2 regions of the Flintibacter sp. genome follow, and region 1 is predicted to be linked to the other one. Evidence: riboswitches for the same ligand, from Rfam matches in the RefSeq annotation. Region 1 holds a riboswitch; the other holds the start of a gene.
What was found. Region 1 has a riboswitch for lysine ahead of asd (aspartate-semialdehyde dehydrogenase). Riboswitches for the same ligand answer to the same signal wherever they lie in the genome.

Region 1 (10,125 bases):
AAGCTTGGCCGCCGCGCTTAAAAGCACCGGCGCGGCCAGATACTCCAGCATCACACACACCATCATTGCCGCAGCCCACAGCCCCAGTCTCCCCCAGTAAGCGGAGGTAAAGGGCAATGGTTCCCGGCTCTCCAACAGCAGGCGCCGCAGCAGTACCCAGGCGCCGTTCAGACACTGCCCTCCCGTCAGGAACAGGATAGGAGCCCAGAAGAACGCCGGCAGGCCAAACAGGAACAGCGCCGGTACCAGCCCCGCAGCGCCAAACACCCGGCACAGCCCCGACACAGAGAACGCCAGCAAAAACCCCCGCACGCCGAACAGCAACGGGATACCTGCTGCGCCCAGAGCAGTAAGGCCCAACAAAATGACTGCTATTAACAGACGAAACTGCTCCCAGGCTACCGACCAGAACTCCACTGTCACACCGCCCTCCCGGGCCAGGGTGAAATAGGTGCTGAGATAGTCGGCCAATTCCTGGGCGCTGGTCTCACTCATCAGTCCCCCAAAAACGGCGCCCAGAGCCCCGCCCAAAAGAAAACAGGCGCTCAATGCGGCCAGGGGAACCAGGGGCCGTGGAAAATCAACGATCATGTCCCGTCGCTTCATGGCTGTCACCTCTCTGGTTTCAGCCTATGAGCGGGCCAAAAAAAATAGACTGCGCGTCCCGCGTTTGCGGCCATTTCTTTCCTTATTCTTAATATATCCCTCACAGAGGATTCACGCAAGTGTTTTTCCGCATTTTCTCAAAAAATGTCGTTTTCGCAACATTTTTATGTAAACTGCGTTATGTCTACTTTGGAAATTAAATTTTTTCGACGGAGGCCGTTGTCGCAGACCTCCGCCGAAATTTTGGGGCTTTATTCCGCTTTTCGAGCTGAAAAGCTTGTGATTACAAGGTTTTTCCGATTATTGGCAGTCGCCGCACTGATTACAGTTGGTATAATTACCGTTTGTATTTCCATTTTCACCCATGCCTACAGTGATGGCCTTCATGGCAATGGCGCACTCCAGACGCTTACGCTCCATTTCACAGGCCACTTCATTGGACTGGCTTATGTCACCGTTGACCAACAGGTTGGAAGCGGAGCAGCCGCCGCTGCAGTAGAACCGGGCCCAGCACTCCCGGCAGGCGGGACGGGTATAGATGTTCTGGTCGGCAAACTTGCCGGAGATCTCCATGTTGAAGGAGCCGTCATACACGCTGCCCATGCGGTACTCCTCCTTCCCCACAAACTGGTGACAGGGGTAGATGTCTCCGTCGGGGGTGATGGCAACATATTCACAGCCCGCACCGCAGCCGCGCAACCGCTTGATAACACAGGGGCCCTGCTTGAGATCCACGTTAAAGTGGAAGAAGTTCACGTCCTTACGGCCCATGAGCTCCCCAGCCAGCTTCTCATACTCCGCCTTCACCTGAGGCAGATCCTCCTCCTTAATGGCGAAGGGATCGTCCAGGGGACCGCTGGCAGGTTCCACCGACACGCTGCGGAAGCCCAGAGAGGCCAGGTGCTTGACATCCTCGCCAAAGTCCAGATTCTCCCGGGTAAAGGTGCCACGGGCGTAGTAGTCCTTGGTGCCCCGGCCGGCCACCAGCTTCTGGAACTTGGGCACGATGACCTCATAGCTTCCTTTTCCGTTGACGGTGGGACGCATGTGGTCGTTGACGCCGGGACGGCCGTCCAGAGAGAGGACCACGTTGGACATCTCCCGGTTGATGTACTCGATGTTCTCGTCGTTCAGGAGCACGCCGTTGGTGGTGATGGTGAAGCGGAACACCTTGTCGTGCTCCTTCTCCAGGGACCGGGCGTACTCTACGGTCTTCTTCACGGTGTCCATGGCCATGAGAGGCTCACCGCCGAAGAAGTCCACCTCGATGTTGCGCCGCTTGCCGGACTTGGCCACCACCCAGTCGATGGCACGCTTGGCGGTCTCAAAGTCCATGATCTTCCGGCCGGTGCCGAAGTCGCCGGTGGAGGCAAAGCAGTACTTACACCGCAGGTTGCAGTCGTGGGACACATGCAGGCACAGAGCCTTCACCACCGCCTGCCGGGGCAGCGCCATGGCCTTGTCCGCATCAATGTAGTCGTCGCTGGAGAACAGCAGGCCCTGCTCCTGCAGGCCGCGCAGCTCCTCCCACAGCTCGTCCAGCTCCTGGGGTTCATACTGAGACAGCTGATCCTTCAGCTCCTGGGGACACTTCTCCCCCATGGGCCCCTCTACCTTGGAGAGCAGGTCGTAGCCCATACGGTCCAGCACATGGACCGCGCCGCTGTTTACATCCGCCGCCAGGTATTGGCCCAGGGCGGTAAAGGTATGTACCATGATCCAAAATCCTTTCTATGGCCGCCCCTCCCATCCTCACGGGGCTCAGGGCATAAAAAGGGGCAGGCCAAACGCCTGCCCCTTTCAGGCCGCTTTTTATATTACTGGTTCTCGCACTTCTGGTTGGCCACAGTGCAGGAAGTCTTGCAGGCGGACTGGCAAGAGGTCTGGCACTCGCCGCAGCCGCCCTTGGCAGCGCTGGCCTTCAGAGTAGCGCCATTGAGAGTCTGAATGTGTTTCATTGGAATCTCCTCCTAAATCTTATAGGTTTGAAGACATTATACCATACCTTGAATCACATTTCAATCTATCTTTTCCGTTTTTTCCTGGGCCGTCCTCCCAGCACTCCGGCAATGGCCCCGCCGCAGCAGCATGCAACCAGAATAGGCACCCCGCCGTTGGACAGGGACGCCTCCTCGTAGAGGAGAAATCCCGCCGTCAGCAGCAGCAAGAACAGGATGACTCCCACCCCCAGGCCAGCCAGCAGTGTGCCCCGCTCCAGGCGGCGCACAGCCAACAAGCCGCCGGTCAGGCTGCTCACCACACAGATGGCCAGCACGCCCCGGCCCATCAGCTTCTCCCCTACCACGCCGCCGGACACCAGCAGTGCGCACACCAGCAATCCCAGTGCCGCCGTTGCCGCCGCCAGAGCACCGCCTTTGAGCAGGCGACACATGGTGCTCAGCCATACCGCCATGGGATCCTCCCGCTTCTTTTCCCGTTTTCCAGCCATAGTAAAACCCTCCCCGCGTTCTTCCTTGGTGGAAGACTATGCGGGGAGGGTCAGCTTTATGCTATGGTGAGTACTCAGCGGGTAGCCTGAGTGCTCTGGCCGTTCTTGGTGGAGACGGCCCACTTGGTGATCTCGATGCGCACGCGGTCAGCGCCGGTCTCGAACACGATGGTGTTCTCCTTCACCGCGCACACGGTGCCGGTCATACCGCCGATGGTGGTGATCTCATCGCCCACCGCCAGGGAGTTGCGCAGGTTCTCGGCTTCCTTCTTCCGCTTATTCTCGGGGCGGATCATAAAGAAGTAAAGCAGGGCGAACATGAGCACCAGCATTACAATCCAACTGTAGTCCATATTGTTCCCTCCAAAATCTTGCTCTTCCAAGCAGGTTCGCTTGACGCGTTATGTGTCATTATAGCGGATTTGCCCTGGGTTGACAAGTCCTTTTCCCAATTTTGCCCGGTTTTTTTACCCCTCCTGGCAGGGACGGTCCAGCATACCGGAGTAAGTGGCCCGGAACTCTTCAAAGGTGCCGTTGTCCAGGCTGTCCCGGATGCGCTGCATGAGCTCATTATAGAAGTGCAGATTGTGCAGCACCGCCAGGCGCATGGCCAGCATCTCCCCCGCCGTCACCAGATGGCGCAGGTAGGCCCGGGAGAAGTGCTGGCAGGCAGGACAGGTGCAGGTCTCGTCAATGGGGCGGGTGTCCAGCTTGTACTTCTCGTTTTTGATGTTGATGGTACCCTTCCAGGTGTAGAGCTTACCGTGGCGGGCGTTGCGGGCGGGCATGACGCAGTCGAAGAAGTCCACACCCCGGGCCACCGCCTCGATAATATTCGAGGGTGTGCCCACGCCCATGAGGTAGCGGGGCTTGTCCTTCGGCATGTGGGGCTCCACAGCGTCAATGATGTCGTACATCACCTGGGTGGGCTCTCCCACCGCCAAGCCGCCGATGGCGTAGCCGTCGCAGTCCAACTTGGCGATATCCTCCATGTGCTGGATACGCAGGTCGGGGTAGGTGCCTCCCTGGTTGATGCCGAAGAGCATCTGCCCGGGATTGACGCAGTCAGGCTGCTCATTGAGCCGCTTGTGCTCGATGACGCACCGCTCCAGCCACCGGGTGGTGCGGGCAATGGAGCGCTCCACGTACTCCCGGGGAGCGGGGTTCTCAATGCACTCGTCAAAGGCCATAGCGATGTCGCTGCCCAGGTTGGACTGGATCTGCATGGACTCCTCAGGGCCCATGAAAATCTTCCGCCCGTCGATGTGGGAGGAGAAATGGACGCCCTCCTCCTTGATCTTCCGCAGAGAGGCCAGGGAAAACACCTGGAAGCCGCCGCTGTCGGTGAGCATAGGGCCGTCCCAGTCCATAAACTTGTGAAGTCCCCCCAGCTCCTTGACCACCTTATCGCCGGGGCGCAGGTGGAGATGATAGGTGTTGGACAGCTCGATCTGACAGCCGATGTCCTTCAGGTCGTGGGCAGATACCGCCCCCTTGATGGCCCCCTGGGTGCCTACGTTCATGAACACCGGGGTCTGGGCCGTGCCGTGAGGGCAGGTAAACACGCCCCGGCGGGCGCGGCCCTCCTGCTTGATTATTTCAAACACAAAAAAACTCCTTTATTTATGAGATAAACATGGCATCGCCGAAGGAGAAGAAACGGTAGCGCTCCCGCACCGCCTCCTCATAGGCCGCCAGCACGTGCTCCCTGCCTGCCAGAGCGGATACCAGCATGATGAGGGTGGACTCAGGCAGATGGAAGTTGGTGATAAGGGCATCCAGCACCTTGAAGCGGTAGCCCGGATAGATGAAGATGTTGGTCCAGCCGGAACGCTCGGTCATGGTGCCGTCCTCGGCGGCAAAGGACTCGATGGTACGGCAGGAGGTGGTACCCACACAGATGACCCGACCGCCGTTTTTCTTCGTCTCATTGATGACGTCCGCCGTCTCCTGGGAGATCATACAGTACTCCGAATGCATCTCGTGGTCCTGGATGTCCTCCGCCTTGACCGGACGGAAGGTTCCAAGGCCCACATGGAGGGTAACGTAGCACACCTTGACACCCATCTCCTGGACTTTTTCCAGCAGTTCCGGGGTAAAATGGAGCCCGGCAGTGGGGGCAGCGGCGGAGCCTACCACTTTGGAGTAGACCGTCTGATACCGCTCGTTGTCCTGAAGCTCGGCCTTGATGTAGGGCGGCAGAGGCATCTTGCCCAGCCGTTCCAGAATTTCAAGGAAAATGCCCTCGTAGTGGAAGCGAACCAGGCGCTTGCCGTCGTCCAGTTCCTTTTCGATGGTGGCGGTGAGCTCGGTACCGTCGCCGAAGATCACCTGGGCGCCAGGTTTCAGCTTACGGCCAGGGCGCACCAGGCACTCCCAGCACTTGTCCCCCTTGTCTACCAGCAGCAGCACCTCGCACACACCGCCGGTAGGACGGTGGCCGATGAGCCGGGCGGGAATAACCCGGGAGTTGTTGAGCACCAGACAGTCCCCCGGGCGGAGGAACTGGGGCAGCTCATAGAAATGGTGGTGCTCCACTGCCCCGGTATGCTTGTCCAGGGTGAGAAGCCGGGAGGCATCCCGCCGCTCCAGAGGGGTCTGGGCGATGAGCTCCTCGGGCAGGTAAAAGTCAAAATCTGAGGTCTTCAATTTGGTATTCGCCTTTCTCTCTAAAATATTCTTATCCCACGGTGGTGCCGGGGAAATAGAAGGTAATGATCTCGTCGTAAGTAAAGCCTCGCTTGGCCATGGCGTAGGCGCCCCACTGGCTCATGCCGATCTGGTGGCCGTTGCCGCTGCCCTCAAAGACGTAGCTGCTGCCGGTAACATGGACCACGTTGCCCTCTGTCACGCTGGAGCCGCCGCCGGAGGACGAGGTGACCGAGTCCACGCTGCCGCTGCCAGAGATGGCATACAGATCCTCCCGGTCGGTCTTGCCCACCGTGCCGCTGCCGCTGATGACGTAGTAGCTGTCCTGCTCGGGCAGAGACCCGGAGCCATTCACCGGCAGGGAACCGTCAGAGGTCCCTCCACTTCCGCTGCCAGAACTGTTAACCTGGAAGCGGATGGAGCTGATGCCGAAGGTACTGCGCATGTTGGTGGGCTTGAAGGTGTTGCTCTGCCCGTTGGCATAGTTCACCTTGACGGCGATCACGTTGCCCAGATCGGAGTAGGTGAGATCCAGGGAAGCCACCGAAGTGCCGGTACCATACCCCTTGGATTGCAGGCGCTGGGTCAGGGTCGATGTGGTGTAGGACACCGTCCAGGAGGAGTACGGATTCATGGAGGCGGTGTCGGCCTCATAGGGGTCCTTCACACCGCACAGATAGGGGTAGGTGCTCAGAGAAGATCCCCACACATTATACACACTCTCGCTGGCTCCGCCGTGGCTGGCAGAGTAGAAGGTCTCGATCACCTTGCCGTTGTACTTGGCATACACCCCGGCGGTCTCCTCTACCGCCCGGGCGGCGTTGGAGTTATAGGTACTTCCGCCGCCATAGCCGTAGTAGACCTGGCAGTCAGTGCCGTTGCAGATGTCAAAATGGTAGTTGCTGTGGTGGTTGAGGGAGTTGTAGGCATAGCTGCGGGCACACACAGCCTGGGCTTTCAGCGCCTCCAGAGGCCAGCTGTCGCTCATCTCATAGGGCACAACTCCAATAAGGTAGTCCTCCATGTCCACGATGTTCACCACGGTGAGATTTCCCCCGTTTACCCGCTCATAGCGGAACCCGCCGGGGTAGCGGTAACCCTTGAACCAGGTGCGGGTCTCCCCTGCTCCGGTGACGTCGGGCATGATACCAAGGGCTGTGGAAGAGCCGCCGTCAAACTGGAACAGGATCTTCGCCTTGCCGGTCTGGGTCACGTTGACGGCATAGGAGCTGGTGCCCACCACGGTGCCGCCCAGACTGCTGGCCCGGCTTTCGGCCTCCGCCTTGGTCTCATAGGCGCCCACACGAACCTGATACGCTCCGTCGATCCAGGCCACAAAGCCGTCGGAGTAGTCCGACGCTTCGGAATAGGCGGCATTGTAGCTGTTATAGGATCCCGGCATCTGTACATGGTAGCAGCCAATCAGCTCTCCCCCATTGTCAGAGGTGGAGTAGCTGGTGCCGCTGACCCAGATATTCTGAGCCTTGACCATGGTCAGCTTGGTAACGCTGGAGCTGGTGCGGCCCAGCTCCACAAAGTCCAGATCGCTGTCGTAATATCCAAAACGGTACCCGGAGCCGTAGCCGGTGTTATTCTCCAGGTTGGCGCTGACCAGGGCGCTACTGCCGTAGGCCAGCCCCACCCGCAGGGTGAGTTCATCGTTCCGGGCGGCCCGGGCAGGGGCCGCCATAGGCACCGCCACGGCCACAGCCAGAACCACTGCGGCAAGTTGCATAAATATTCTTTTCATGGTAAACCCCATTTCTCTAATTCTTCCCATGCGCTCCCTTGACACCTACCAGGAAAGATGGTAGGATAAATTCAAATTCTGCAAGATAGAGGCGCGGCTGACATGAGTAAGCGTGGCTAGGGAGCCGGTTCCCGTCTGAGCCATGTCCAAAGGGAAGGCCGCCGAAGGGTCCCTTCTGCCGGAGGAAGGGGGCTCTGGTCGCTTGGTTAACAGCCCTGTGACTGTCATCTGGGCGGGCTGCCCAGGTGGAGCGCTGTCTGCTTTTGTGAATATTTTGCCGGCTGCGGTGCGTCCAAACCACAGTCGTCATTATAGTACAAAATCAGCCGCTTGAAAAGCCGCTGATTTATTTTTTTACCCGGGCCAATATCTGGGCAGGATCAATTCATTTATCTTACGCGCGGGACATAGAATACCCTGTGCTGTTGTGGAGGTAGAATGCTATGAAAAAGTATAAAGTAGGTATCATCGGCGGAACCGGCATGGTAGGCCAGCGGTTTGTCACCCTGATGGAGAACCATCCCTGGTTCCAGCTCACTGCCATCGCCGCCTCTCCCCGCTCTGCCGGTCAGCGCTACGAGGACGCCGTAGCCAACCGCTGGGCCATGAAGACCCCCATCCCCGCCGAGGCCAAGGACATCGTGGTGATGGACGCCGCCGCTGATGTAGAGAAGATCGCCGGCATGGTGGACTTCGTGTTCTGCGCCGTGGATATGAAGAAGGACGAGATCCGCGCCCTGGAGGAACGCTACGCCAAGGCCGAGTGCCCCGTGGTGTCCAACAACTCCGCCCACCGCTGGACCGACGACGTGCCCATGGTGGTGCCCGAGATGAACCCCCAGCACCTGGAGGTCATCGCTTCTCAGCGTCAGCGTCTAGGCACCAAGCGCGGCTTCATTGCTGTAAAGTCCAACTGCTCCATCCAGTCCTACGCCCCCGCCCTGCATCCCCTGCTGAAGTATGGCATCGACAAGGTGCTGGTGTGCACCTACCAGGCTATCTCCGGCGCCGGCAAGACCTTTGAGCGCTGGCCCGAGATGGTGGATAACCTGATCCCCTACATCGGCGGCGAGGAAGAGAAGAGCGAGCAGGAGCCCCTGAAGGTGTGGGGCAAGGTGGAAGGCGGCAAGATCGTTAAGGCCGAGGGTCCCGCCATCACCGCTCAGTGCCTGCGCGTGCCCGTGTCCGACGGCCACACCGCCGCCGTGTTTGTCTCCTTCAAGGAGGGCTGCAAGCCCACCATCGAGCAGATCAAGGCCGACTGGGCCGCCTTCCAGGGCCGCGCTCAGGAGTTGCAGCTCCCCTCCGCCCCCAAGCAGTTCCTGCACTACTTCGAGGAGCCCGACCGTCCCCAGGCCAAGCTGGACCGGGAACTGGAGGGCGGCATGGCCGTCTCCCTGGGCCGTCTGCGTGAGGACACCCAGTACGACTATAAGTTCGTGGGTCTGAGCCACAACACCCTGCGCGGCGCTGCCGGCGGTGCGGTCCTTCTGGCCGAGCTGCTGTGCGCCGAGGGCTATATGGATCGCTGAGAAACTGTCTTAATCCGGAGGGGAGAGGTCCTCTCCCCTCCCTTCTTATATTTTAACCAGAAAGGGTTGTGATTTTATGAGGACTCCCGTATTCACCGGCTCCTGCGTCGCCATCGCCACCCCCTTCGACGCCAACGGGACCATCAACTACGACGCTTTCGGACGCCTCATTGAGGCCCAGATCGCCGGCGGCGTAGACGCTATCTGTGTCTGCGGCACCACCGGTGAGTCGGCCACGATGACCATCCGAGAGCATATTGCTGCGGTGGACTACTGCGTGGAAAAGGTCAACCACCGGGTGAAGGTCATCGCCGGCGCGGGTTCCAACGACACCTCCGCCGCCGTCTACCTCTCCCTCCACGCCCAGGATTCCGGCGCTGACGCTCTGCTCCACGTCACTCCCTATTATAATAAGTGTACCCAGGCCGGTCTGGTCAAGCACTATGAGTACATCGCCGACCGGGTGGAACTGCCCATCATCCTCTACAACGTACCCAGCCGTACCGGCGTGTCCTTCACTGCCGAGTCCTACAAGATTCTCTCCGAGAATCCCAAGATCAACGGCGTCAAGGAGGCCAGCGGCAACTTCTCCCTTCTGGCCCACACCCGCCACATCTGCCCCGACGACTTCTACGTCTGGTCGGGTAACGACGATCAGGTGGTACCCATGATGGCTCTGGGCGCCAAGGGCGTTATTTCCGTAGTGTCCAACATCGCCCCCGAATTGATGGTGAAGATGAGCCATCTGTGCCTGGAGAACGACTTCGAGGCCGCCTCCAAGCTGCAGATCGAGTACATGGACCTCATTGACGCCCTGTTCTGTGAGGTCAACCCCATCCCCGTCAAGGAAGCCCTGAACATGATGGGTATGGAGGCCGGCCCGGTGCGTCTGCCCCTGTGCGAGATGGCCGAGAAGAACAAGGCTGTGCTGAAGGCCGCCATGGAGCGGGCCGGATTGCTGAAGTAAGGAGCCCGCCATGCTGAAGATAATCATTTCCGGCTGCAACGGACATATGGGCCGGGTCGTAGAGTCCCTGTGCGCCGCCGACCCTCAGGTCGAGGTGGTCGCCGGCTTTGACGTGCTGGGCTCCAACGACGGAGAATTCCCCGTTTATTCCTCCCCCGCTCAGTTTACCGGC
Region 2 (10,125 bases), on a different contig from region 1:
TCGATGTCCATAGCGAACACCTTGGCGCCGGAGGCCTTGGCGGCGTCCAGCTTGGCATACAGGGTGTCACGGTCCCAGGGCTTCACGGTGGGAATACCCTTGCCGCCGTTGGCGCCGATGGCGGCGGCGGCCGCAGTAAAGACCTCAGGGTTGGTGCCGTCGCCGGTGAAGGCGGCGATGCCGGCCTGGGCGCAGGCGGGAACCAGGATATTGTTGTACTCCAGATCGTTGTACTTATCTCCGTAATGGAGGTTTACCGCGCCCACCGGGCCGGCAAAGACGGGCAGGTCGTACTCCTGACCGAAAAAGTTGAATTTGGTGTCCACCGGACCGTTTTCACAGATGGTGTCCATGTTGAGGCAGATCTCCTGCCAGGCTTGGTAGTTGCGCACCGCCACGGTGCCGGTTCCCTTGGAGCCGGGGCCGGGCATAGTGCTGCCGCAGGCCTTGCCGTTGCACACCGGACAGGCCTTGCAATAGGGGCCGCTGCAGGTGCGGGCGGCGGCCAGAACTTCCTGATAGGTCACGAAAACCCCTCCTTTGTTTCTTCCCTCCGATTGTAAACCGGAGGGCGGGCTCCGTCAAGCGTTTCCGCGGTGTTCCTCCAGCCAGGAGAGCAGGTCGTCCAGCACCTCCGGGGCATTGAGTTCATGGAACATCTCGTGGCGGCCGCCGGGGTAGAGGCGGAGCGTCACGTCCCGGCACCCGGCCTGGCGGAACATCTCCACCACTTTTTTTACCCCCTTGCCCATGCCGCCCACCGGGTCCTGGTCGCCGGAGAAGAAGTAAACCGGGGTGCTGGGGTCCATACGGGCCAGGTTCTCCCTTTTGGCGATATACTGAAGGCCGCCCATCATGGCCTCAAACATGGACACGGTGGACTGATACTGGCAGTAGGGGTCGGCCAGGTAGGCATCCACCTGGGCCTCATCCCGGGAGATCCAGTCAGCACCGGTGCGGTTGGGGGCGAATTTCCGGTTGTAGGCCCCCAAAGATAGCTTGTCCACCAGGGGGCTGATGCCCCGGTGACCCAGGCGGCGGCGCTCCACCCCGGCCAGCCACCTGCCCAGGGCAACCAGGGGAGCGCTCTCCTGTCCGGTGCCGGACAGAATGACCCCGGTGAGGGTGCCGGGGTAGTTGATGAGGTAGGTGCGGGTGAGAAACGAGCCCATGGAGTGGCCCAGAAGGAAATAGGGCTGGTCCGGGTACTTCTCTCCCTGGAGCTTTCGCAGGGCGGCCACGTCACGGATCACCATGGACCAGCCGTCCTTCTCCCCGAAAAAGCCCTCCTCGCCCTGGCCGGCAGTCTTGCCGTGGCCCAGGTGGTCCTCGCCGCACACCAGATAGCCGTGCTCTGCCAGAAAAGCGGCAGCCCCCTCATAGCGGCCTATATGCTCCGCAACTCCGTGGACGATTTGCACCACGCCACGGAGCGGGCCCTGGGGGACCCACTCCTGGGCGTGGATGGTGTGGACGCCGTCGCTGGACGGATAGGTAAACTCCCGCAGCTGTGCCATGTTGCTACCCTCTTTCCGGCCCGAGGGCCTGTTTTCCTTAGTTTACCCCAGGGGAAGAAGGGTAGTCAAGGTGCGTCACATCTGCTCCAGCAGTGCGCGGATGCGCCCTGCCCGCAGCCGGGCGGCGTGCTCCAGCTCCCGGAACAGCTCCCGCAGACAGGGGTCGCCCGAAGTGCCTGCGGCGTAGTCGGACAGTTTGGCGGCCCGCTGCTGCTCCAGCAAAAAGAGACTGCGCAGCTGCCAGGGAGCGGCTCCGGACAGGGGAACGGCCTGAGAGGCGGGGGTGTAGCGCTCCCCGGTGATGAGGAAATAGGCCGCGCACAGCCGCCGGTGGTCCTGACCCAGGCTGGGTAGGAGACTGCTGAGCAGTCGGGCGGTGCGCCCGCCGCAGCGCCGTGCAGTGTTCTGATAGGCCCGGGAGAGGGCACAGGTGTCCTCCATCAGCTGTTCCAGACAGGGGGCGTAGCTCTCAGAATCCGGGCACAGGCAGGCAGGTGGAGAGGTCTGGGGGGGACAGGGCGAGACTGGGGGTGTGGGGATCTCCGGCGTGCCGGGAGAGTCGGGGGAGAAGGCGGGGACGGTGGGCTGGATGGGACTCAGGTCCTGGTCTGGCATGACTCTGCGCCACACCCGCTGGAAGGTGTCCTGGTCAAAGGGCTCCAGCGTGAGCCCAGGTGTTTTCTGCTTCATGGTTCTGCCTCCAAACATGTGGGATTTCTCCCCATCCTATGCCGTGGGAGGGAAAAGGGGAACGCAGCCTTGCCGGGCGGGCCGGTTTGTGCTACTATGGTGTCAATTTGAGCAAATTTCAGGAGGAAGTTTGATGGAACCCTTAGAAAAAATTCAGCCTATCTCCAGTGTGGTCAATCAGCCCCATCAGTTCTCCTATGAGAACGGGATCTACGTCACCAAAGTGGAGCCCGGCCGGGCGGAGGGCGTGCTGGAGGTGGGACCGGACAGCATCAACCCCCACGGCATGGTCCACGGCGGAGCGCTGGCTACTCTGGCGGACACAGTGGGGGGCAGCTGTGCCTGTGCCACCGGACGGCGCTGTGTCACCGCCAGCAGCAGTATGGAGTTTCTCCGTCCGGCCAGCGGCAAGCGCATCACCTGCATTGCCACCCCGAAAAAGGAGGGACGCACCCTGTCGGTCATCCAGGTGGAGTTGTACAACGATCAGGGCAAACTGGTGGTCACCGGCACATTTACCTTTTTCATGATGGAGAAAGTGCCCAAATAAACGGGGATTTAGGGGGAAAAACGGGAATCAGCCTTGACATTCCCCCTGGAGCATGGTAGGATACACCCAATCAAATAAAAGGGATAGAGGCGCGGTTCTCATGCGTACTCCGGGACAAGGCCAGGCAGCCGTTCCGGAGGAGAGGGTGAACCGCCGAAGGTCCCCACCGCCTGCCTGGGCGGCGGACCTGGGCCGCGGGATAAGATCCTGCGGACTGTCACTTTTGTGGAGCGCTATCCAGAGGTCCTCTTGCCGCGGTTTTCTGCGGAAAGAGGACATCCGGTTTTGCCATGGGCGCGCTTCGCGTTCATGGTTTTTTGTTGCGCAAGCGCACCGGGAGAGATGTCGTGTGTGTTGGTCGTCCCGGTGGAACTAATTTTTGGAGGGAAATGAGAACTATGAGAATGAACCGACGCTGGTTGGGCCGGATCGTGCTGGCGCTGATCCTGGTTCTGACCCTGATGAGCGTGGCCTTTGCCGCCGGAGAGGGCGGAAGCCGCCCCACCGTGGAGTGCTCTGCCTGCCAGGGCTACGGCATCTGCATGGAGTGCTACGGCACCGACCCCGCCTGCGCTGTCTGTGAAGGGACCAACGTATGCGCCACCTGCGGCGGCGAAGGTGTGGTCCCCGCGGCCAGCAACTTCTACGCTACCGCTTTTGCCCTGCTGCCCCCTGTCATCGCCATTGCCCTGGCTCTGATCACCAAGGAGGTTTACTCCTCCCTGTTTATCGGTATCCTGGTGGGCGGCTTGCTTTACTCCAACTTCTCCTTCGAGGGCACCGTCCTTCACGTCTTTGAGGACGGCATCGCCTCGGTGCTGTCTGACAGCTACAACGTGGGCATCCTGATCTTCCTGGTTATCCTGGGCTCCATGGTGTGCCTAATGAACAAGGCGGGCGGCTCCGCCGCCTTCGGCCGCTGGGCCTCCGAGAACATCAAGAGCCGTGTGGGCGCGCAGCTGGCTGCCATTCTGCTGGGTGTGCTCATCTTCATCGATGACTACTTCAACTGCCTCACCGTGGGTTCCGTGATGCGTCCCATCACCGACAAGCACAACGTCTCCCGCGTGAAGCTGGCCTACCTCATCGACGCCACCGCTGCCCCCGTGTGTATCATCGCCCCCATCAGCTCCTGGGCCGCCGCCGTCTCCGGCTTCGTGGAGGACGGCCAGGGCCTGGCTCTGTTCATCAAGGCCATCCCCTATAACTTCTACGCCCTGCTGACCATCGTGATGATGATTTCCATGGTGGTTATGAAGGTGGAGTTTGGCCCCATGCTCAAGTATGAGCGCAACGCCATCAAGACCGGCGACCTGTTCTCCGGTTCCAACCCCTATGCCGGCCTCATCGAGGAGGACGCCGACGACAGCAAGGGCAAGGTCATTGACCTGGTGCTGCCTATCATTGTGCTGGTGGTCTGCTGCGTGATCGGTATGATCTACTCCGGCGGCTTCTTCTCCGGCACTAACTTTGTGGACGCCTTCTCCAACTCCGACGCTTCCATTGGCCTGATGCTGGGTTCCGCCTTCGGCCTCATTTTCACCCTGATCTTCTACTCCATCCGCCGCTCTATGTCCTTCCGTGACATGATGGGCTGCATCCCCGAGGGCTTCAAGGCCATGGTGCCCGCCATCATGATCCTGACCTTTGCCTGGTCTCTGAAGGCCATGACTGACTCCCTTGGCGCTACCGCCTTCGTGGAGTATGTGGTCAATGAGTATGCCAAGGGCTTTGCTCTGTTCCTGCCCGCCATCGTGTTTGTCATCGGTTGCCTGCTGGCCTTTGCCACCGGCACCAGCTGGGGTACCTTCGGCATCCTGATCCCCATCACCCTGGCCATCTTCCCCCTGAACGACCCCATGGGTGTGGTCTGTGTGTCCGCCTGCATGGCCGGTGCTGTGTGCGGCGACCACTGCTCCCCCATCTCCGACACCACCATTATGGCCTCTGCCGGTGCGCAGTGTGACCACGTCAACCACGTGGCGACTCAGCTGCCCTATGCCACCGCCTGTGCCGCGATCTCCTGCTTCAGCTATGTGCTGGCCGGTCTGCTGATCCACTTCGGCGCTCCCGGTCTGCTGGCTCTGCCTGTGGGCGTTGTGCTGGTGCTGGGCTTCCTGTTCTTCATGCGTACCCACGGCGACGGTGTGGAGGACTAAGAAATATTCCATAGAATAAGGAAAGGCCCCATCCGAAAGGATGGGGCCTTTTGTTGGTTAATCGGGGATTTTCTCGGCGGCAGGGCCGCAGGGCTGGTGCTTCTTTTCCTCCTCCAGCTTCTTCTCACGCTCGGCCAGGCCCTGAAGCACCTGGATGGCGTAGTCGATAGCGGGGATGGCGCTGGCGGTGCAGTACTGCCGGACTTGCTTGAGTTCCTTGATGGCCTGATGAGCGGTCATAGAACACACTTCCTCTCCCGAATATCTCTAATCACATTGTAGCACGAAGGGGGAGCGGGGTGCAAGGGAAAACCGGCCGGGCCCCTTAAAACTCTTTGTGTTCCAGGATGCGGCAGGAGATGAGATAGGACACCCCCATCCCCAGCAGAGGCAGGAGGGGAAGCAGAAGAACAAATGCGATGGCGGTAGATTCAGGGATCTGTTCCAGGAAAGAGAGTCCATCCAGCAGCCCAAGTTTAGAGGCTCCCACCAGAAGAACGATGGGCAGGAAGATGACCAGGTAGAAGTAGGGACGGGCGCGCTCCGGTCCCAGCTTATAGGTCAGGGGAAGTAAGATGTCGCAGTAGAGAAGGCCCAGGCCCAGAGAGACCATGATCGTCATGCAGTTTTCCACCAGCTTGGAGTCATGAAAAGCCAGGGACAAGATCAGGCAGGTCACCAGGCCGAACAGGGCGGCAAACAGGGTGAGGATCAGAGCGAAGAGATAGCGGGCACCCGCCACAGCCCGGCGGCTCAGAGGCAGAGAGAAGGCGTACCGGTCCCACTTGGACAGCTCATCATAGGAGAAGGCGCTCAGGGGCAGCATCATAATGATGATCTGCACCATGGCGGTGATGAATGAGATCGGAAAAATCCCTAAGGCCGCCATGACAAAATAGAACAGCAGAAACAGAATGTAAGTTTTGATGGATTTCCGCATGACCAGAAAATCCTTGACGATGAGGCCGGTCATACTGACTCCCCCTTTCCAATGAAGAGCATGATGTCCTCCAGGGAGATGGGCTCCACCATCAGCTGGGGGTATTTTTTACGGAAGGCGGCCCGGTCACTCACCAGAGCCTCGCAGCCGTAGGAGCCCTTCCGCACCCGTACCAGGTCCTTGGAATCAACGGTCAGCAGGTCGGCGGCGGTACAGCCCAGGCGGCCGTAGCTGTCCTGAATCACGTCTTTGGCCTCCGAGAGGACTACCTTCCCCTGGTGGAGATAGGTGATATAGTCGGCAACCTTCTCCAGGTCACTGGTGATGTGGCTGGAGATGAGAATGGAGTGCTCCTCGTCCTGGATAAAGTTCAGAAACTCATCCAGGATCTCGTCCCGCACCACCGGGTCCAGTCCGGCGGTGGCCTCGTCCAGAATCAGCAGCTTGGGGTGGTGGGCCAGTGCGGCGGCCAGGGATAGCTTCATCTTCATGCCCCGGGAGAACTCTTTGACATATTTGCACTCAGGCAGCTGAAACTTTTTCAGGCAGGAGGCAAAGAGCGCTTTATCCCAATTCTCATAGACCCGGGAGAGAATGGTGTGGATGTCTGTGGGGCGCAGGGTGTCGTGGAAGTAGCACTCGTCCAGCACCACGCCCACCTCCGCCTTGGCCTGCTGCTCCTGGGCGATGTTGTCATAGCCCATAAGAGTGATGGTGCCTGCGTCCCGGCGGATCAGATTCAGGATGCACTTGATGGTGGTGGTTTTACCCGCGCCGTTTTCTCCGATGAGGCCCATGATGGACCCGCCGGGGAGCTTCAGATCGATGTGGTCCAGGGCAAAGTCGCCGTAGGACTTGCAAAGGCCGGATATTTTAATACTGTTTGTCATAATCATTCACCTTGATACAATATGTTGAGCATTTCCGTAAGCTCTTCCAGGGTGAAGCCGCCCTTTCGGGCCTCGTCCACAGCCAGGGAGAGAAACTCCTCCACCCGGCGCAGCTGGGCTTCCCGCAGCAGTTCCCGGTTTTGGGGGGCCACAAAGCAGCCTTTTCCCGGGATGTTCTGTAAGAACCCCTCCCGTTCCAGCTCCTCATAGGCCCGCTTGGTGGTGATGACCGAGATGTGCAGCTCCTTGGCCAGCAGACGCATGGAGGGCAGAGCGTCCCCTTCCGCCAGCGTGCCGGACAGGATCTGACTTTTCACTTGGTCCGAGATTTGTTCGTAGATGGGTTTTCCACTGGAGTTGCTGAGAATGATATCCATTTGGCGCACCATATAAACCGCCCGCCCCTGTCTGCCCTGCGCATGGGTCGGACGGAGTTTGCGGCCTTCCTTCCGTTATAGTGTATATATACTATATGCACAGTATATATGCCATATACACAGCTGTCAAGGGGGGAAGGCAAAAAAATTCCGCCCCGGTCCGGAAGAATGGACGGGCGGCTTTACAGTCTGGAAACTGCGTGCTATAATATCCGCTGCTTGGCCGGAAAACCGGCAAAATGTGTGAGAAATGGGAGAGAAAATAGACCATGAGAGTGGAAAATGATCTGAGAAACGATCCAATCCGCCCGCTGGTGCTGCGTATTGCCATTCCCAGCATGCTGGCCCAGTTTGTCAGCGTGCTGTACAGCGTGGTGGACCGAATCTACATCGGAAACATCCCGGAGGTGGGCAGTCTCGCTCTGGCGGGCGCAGGGGTGTGCGGACCCATTGTGACCATGCTGGGGTCGGTAGCCTTCTGGGTGGGTGTAGGAGGCTCACCCTTGGTGAGCATCCGCCTGGGCGAAGGGCGGCGGGAGCAGGCCAAACAGATTGTGGCCAACGCCTTTTTGCTGCTGATCGTCATGTCCCTGGCGCTGATGGGGGTGGCTTACGCCACTCGCCGGCCCGCCTTGATGCTGTTCGGCGCCAGCCCTGAGACTCTGCCCTATGCCATGGAGTACTACTCCTGGTATCTGACGGGTACCGTCTTTGCACTGCTGTCCACGGGCATGAACCAGTTTGTCATCTGCCAGGGCTTTGCCCAAAAGGGAATGCAGTCGGTAATTTTGGGCGCGGTGATGAACATCGTGCTGGACCCGCTGTTTATCTTCGGGCTGAAGATGGGAGTCAAGGGAGCGGCGATCGCCACCGTGCTCAGCCAGCTGTGCAGCTGTCTGTTTGTGCTCCACTTCCTGTTTGGACCGGCACCCCAGGTGGGGATCTCCTTTGGCGGTTACCGTCCATGGCTGATGGGCCGCATTTTGCTTACCGGTTTGACGCCCTTCCTGATCATTGCGGTGGATAACCTGATGATCATTGTCCTCAACGCCCTGCTCCAGCGCTACGGCGGAGAGAGCCAGGGCGATCTGCTGGTGGCAGCGGCCACCATTTCCCAGAGCTTCATGCTGGTGGTCACCATGCCTCTGGGCGGCATGACAGGAGGGACTGCCTCCATTCTGGGCTACAACCTGGGAGCGGGACAGCCCAAGCGTATCCTGGAGGCCCAGAAGTACATCCTGATCATCGCGGTGGCGTACACCGGGGTGCTGTGCCTGGTGGGGCAGCTGTTTGCCGCCCCCTTTACCCGCATCTTCACCCCCGATGTACAGGTGTCCGCCCTGGCGGTCACCGCCATCCGCATCACCTCCATGGGCATTGTGCCCCTGGGTGTGCAGTATGTGATCGTGGACGGGCTGACCGGGATGGGCATGATGCGCTACTCCCTGCCCCTGTCTGCCTTCCGTAAGCTGGTGTATTTTGTGGCCATCTTTATCCTTCCTGCCGCCTTTGGGGCTATGGCGATCTTCTTTGCCGAGCCCATCTCCGACCTGATCCCGCCGGTGGTGACGGTGCTGTTTTATTGGCGGAAGATCCCCTGGCTCAAGCGGCAGGCGCTGCTCCACGGACAGCCGGAAAAGACCACTCAGGCCTGAGGCAGTGCGGTATGCAGGGCCTTGGCGATCTGGTCGGGGCAGGAGGTGGGTTTGCCGCCGCAGCGAATACCCTCCATGCGGGCGATGGCGTCTTCCACCTTCATGCCCTCAATCAGACGGGAGATGCCCTGAAGATTGCCGTCACACCCGCCGATGATCTGCACGGACTGAATGATGCCGTCCTCCACCTTGATGGAGAAGAAACGGGAACAAACCCCGCGGGGGGTATACTCAATAGTCATACATATCGCTCCTTTTGTATCAATGGGAATGGAAAAAGCGGCCCGGCTGACTGGGCCGCTTTTCGTCTTATTATAGCAAATGGAGACAGAAAAATCCAGAAGGGCAAAAAAAGACGGACCATAGAGATACAGCTCAAAGGTCCGTCTGGAGGGGATACTATCATGATTCTGCTCATTTCTACTACATAGGATACGGGGGTTGGGATATACTTATGGGTAAGCGCCGGCGTTTTCGATCAGCCTTCCCGGCGCTGAAGCTGAAGGCGGTCGGCAATCATGGCAATAAATTCCGAGTTGGTAGGTTTGCCTTTTACGTTTGAAACAGTGTAGCCGAAGTATTTTTGCAGGGTTTCCAGGTCGCCCCGGTCCCAGGCCACTTCGATGGCATGGCGTATGGCACGCTCCACCCGGGAGGCGGTGGTGCCAAAGCGCTTGGCCACTTCCGGATAGAGGACCTTGGTCACCGCGTTAATGACGTCCATATCCTCCACCGCCAGGATGATGGCCTCCCGGAGATACTGGTAGCCCTTGATGTGAGCGGGTACGCCCACCTCGTGGATAATGGAGGTGACCATGGCCTCCAAGGAGCGGGCTGACTCCTGTGAATTACTAGGGACCGCGGCAAAAGCCGCTAGCTGGCGGATGCGCTGACATACGGCGTTGGGCCGGCAGGGCTTGGACATGTAGTGATCGGCCCCCAGAGAAGCGGCCAGGTCAGCCATTCCGCCCCGGGCATAGCTGGACAGGATCAGGATCTTGGGACGGTAGTCCAGCTCCATCTGAGACAGCCGTTCCAGCACCTCAATACCGTCGATGCCGCCCAGGACGATCTCCATCACCACTACGTCAGGGCGCAGTGTCTTCAGTTGGTCCAGCAGGACCAGTCCGTCCCCGGTCTCTCCCACCACCTGTAGGTCCGGTTCGGCCTGGAGCATCTCGATAAATTGATGCCGGTACTCCTCGTTGGCGTCCGCTACCAACAGTGATACGGTTGCTTCCATGAATGTAAACTCCCTTCTTTGCAAGGCTTGCATTCTGACCGTTACACACACTGAAACGGTCAAATAAAATGTACCATAATCAGACAGTATGCGCAAGATATTTT

Region 2: it holds a riboswitch for lysine, as region 1 does, so the genes downstream of both, ACLTXB_RS08125 (Na+/H+ antiporter NhaC family protein) here and asd (aspartate-semialdehyde dehydrogenase) in region 1, are expected to answer to the same signal.

The regions. Positions count from the first base shown of each region.
Region 1 covers NZ_JBKVXZ010000039.1:3,715-13,839, reverse strand. The annotation lists gene ACLTXB_RS13095 (hypothetical protein) at 1-606, opposite strand, end outside; gene scfB (thioether cross-link-forming SCIFF peptide maturase) at 907-2,322, opposite strand; gene scfA (six-cysteine ranthipeptide SCIFF) at 2,424-2,564, opposite strand; gene ACLTXB_RS13080 (TIGR04086 family membrane protein) at 2,630-3,055, opposite strand; gene yajC (preprotein translocase subunit YajC) at 3,130-3,408, opposite strand; gene tgt (tRNA guanosine(34) transglycosylase Tgt) at 3,523-4,662, opposite strand; gene queA (tRNA preQ1(34) S-adenosylmethionine ribosyltransferase-isomerase QueA) at 4,679-5,704, opposite strand; gene ACLTXB_RS13060 (SpoIID/LytB domain-containing protein) at 5,736-7,454, opposite strand; lysine riboswitch at 7,533-7,718, shown strand; gene asd (aspartate-semialdehyde dehydrogenase) at 7,898-8,986, shown strand; gene dapA (4-hydroxy-tetrahydrodipicolinate synthase) at 9,063-9,953, shown strand; gene dapB (4-hydroxy-tetrahydrodipicolinate reductase) at 9,964-10,125, shown strand, end outside.
Region 2 covers NZ_JBKVXZ010000017.1:9,883-20,007, reverse strand. The annotation lists gene ACLTXB_RS08145 (alpha-hydroxy-acid oxidizing protein) at 1-527, opposite strand, end outside; gene ACLTXB_RS08140 (alpha/beta hydrolase) at 582-1,517, opposite strand; gene ACLTXB_RS08135 (hypothetical protein) at 1,593-2,207, opposite strand; gene ACLTXB_RS08130 (PaaI family thioesterase) at 2,341-2,757, shown strand; lysine riboswitch at 2,834-3,001, shown strand; gene ACLTXB_RS08125 (Na+/H+ antiporter NhaC family protein) at 3,162-4,916, shown strand; gene ACLTXB_RS08120 (hypothetical protein) at 4,974-5,156, opposite strand; gene ACLTXB_RS08115 (ABC-2 transporter permease) at 5,242-5,889, opposite strand; gene ACLTXB_RS08110 (ABC transporter ATP-binding protein) at 5,886-6,746, opposite strand; gene ACLTXB_RS08105 (GntR family transcriptional regulator) at 6,749-7,123, opposite strand; gene ACLTXB_RS08100 (MATE family efflux transporter) at 7,393-8,778, shown strand; gene ACLTXB_RS08095 (TIGR03905 family TSCPD domain-containing protein) at 8,769-9,020, opposite strand; gene spo0A (sporulation transcription factor Spo0A) at 9,257-10,021, opposite strand.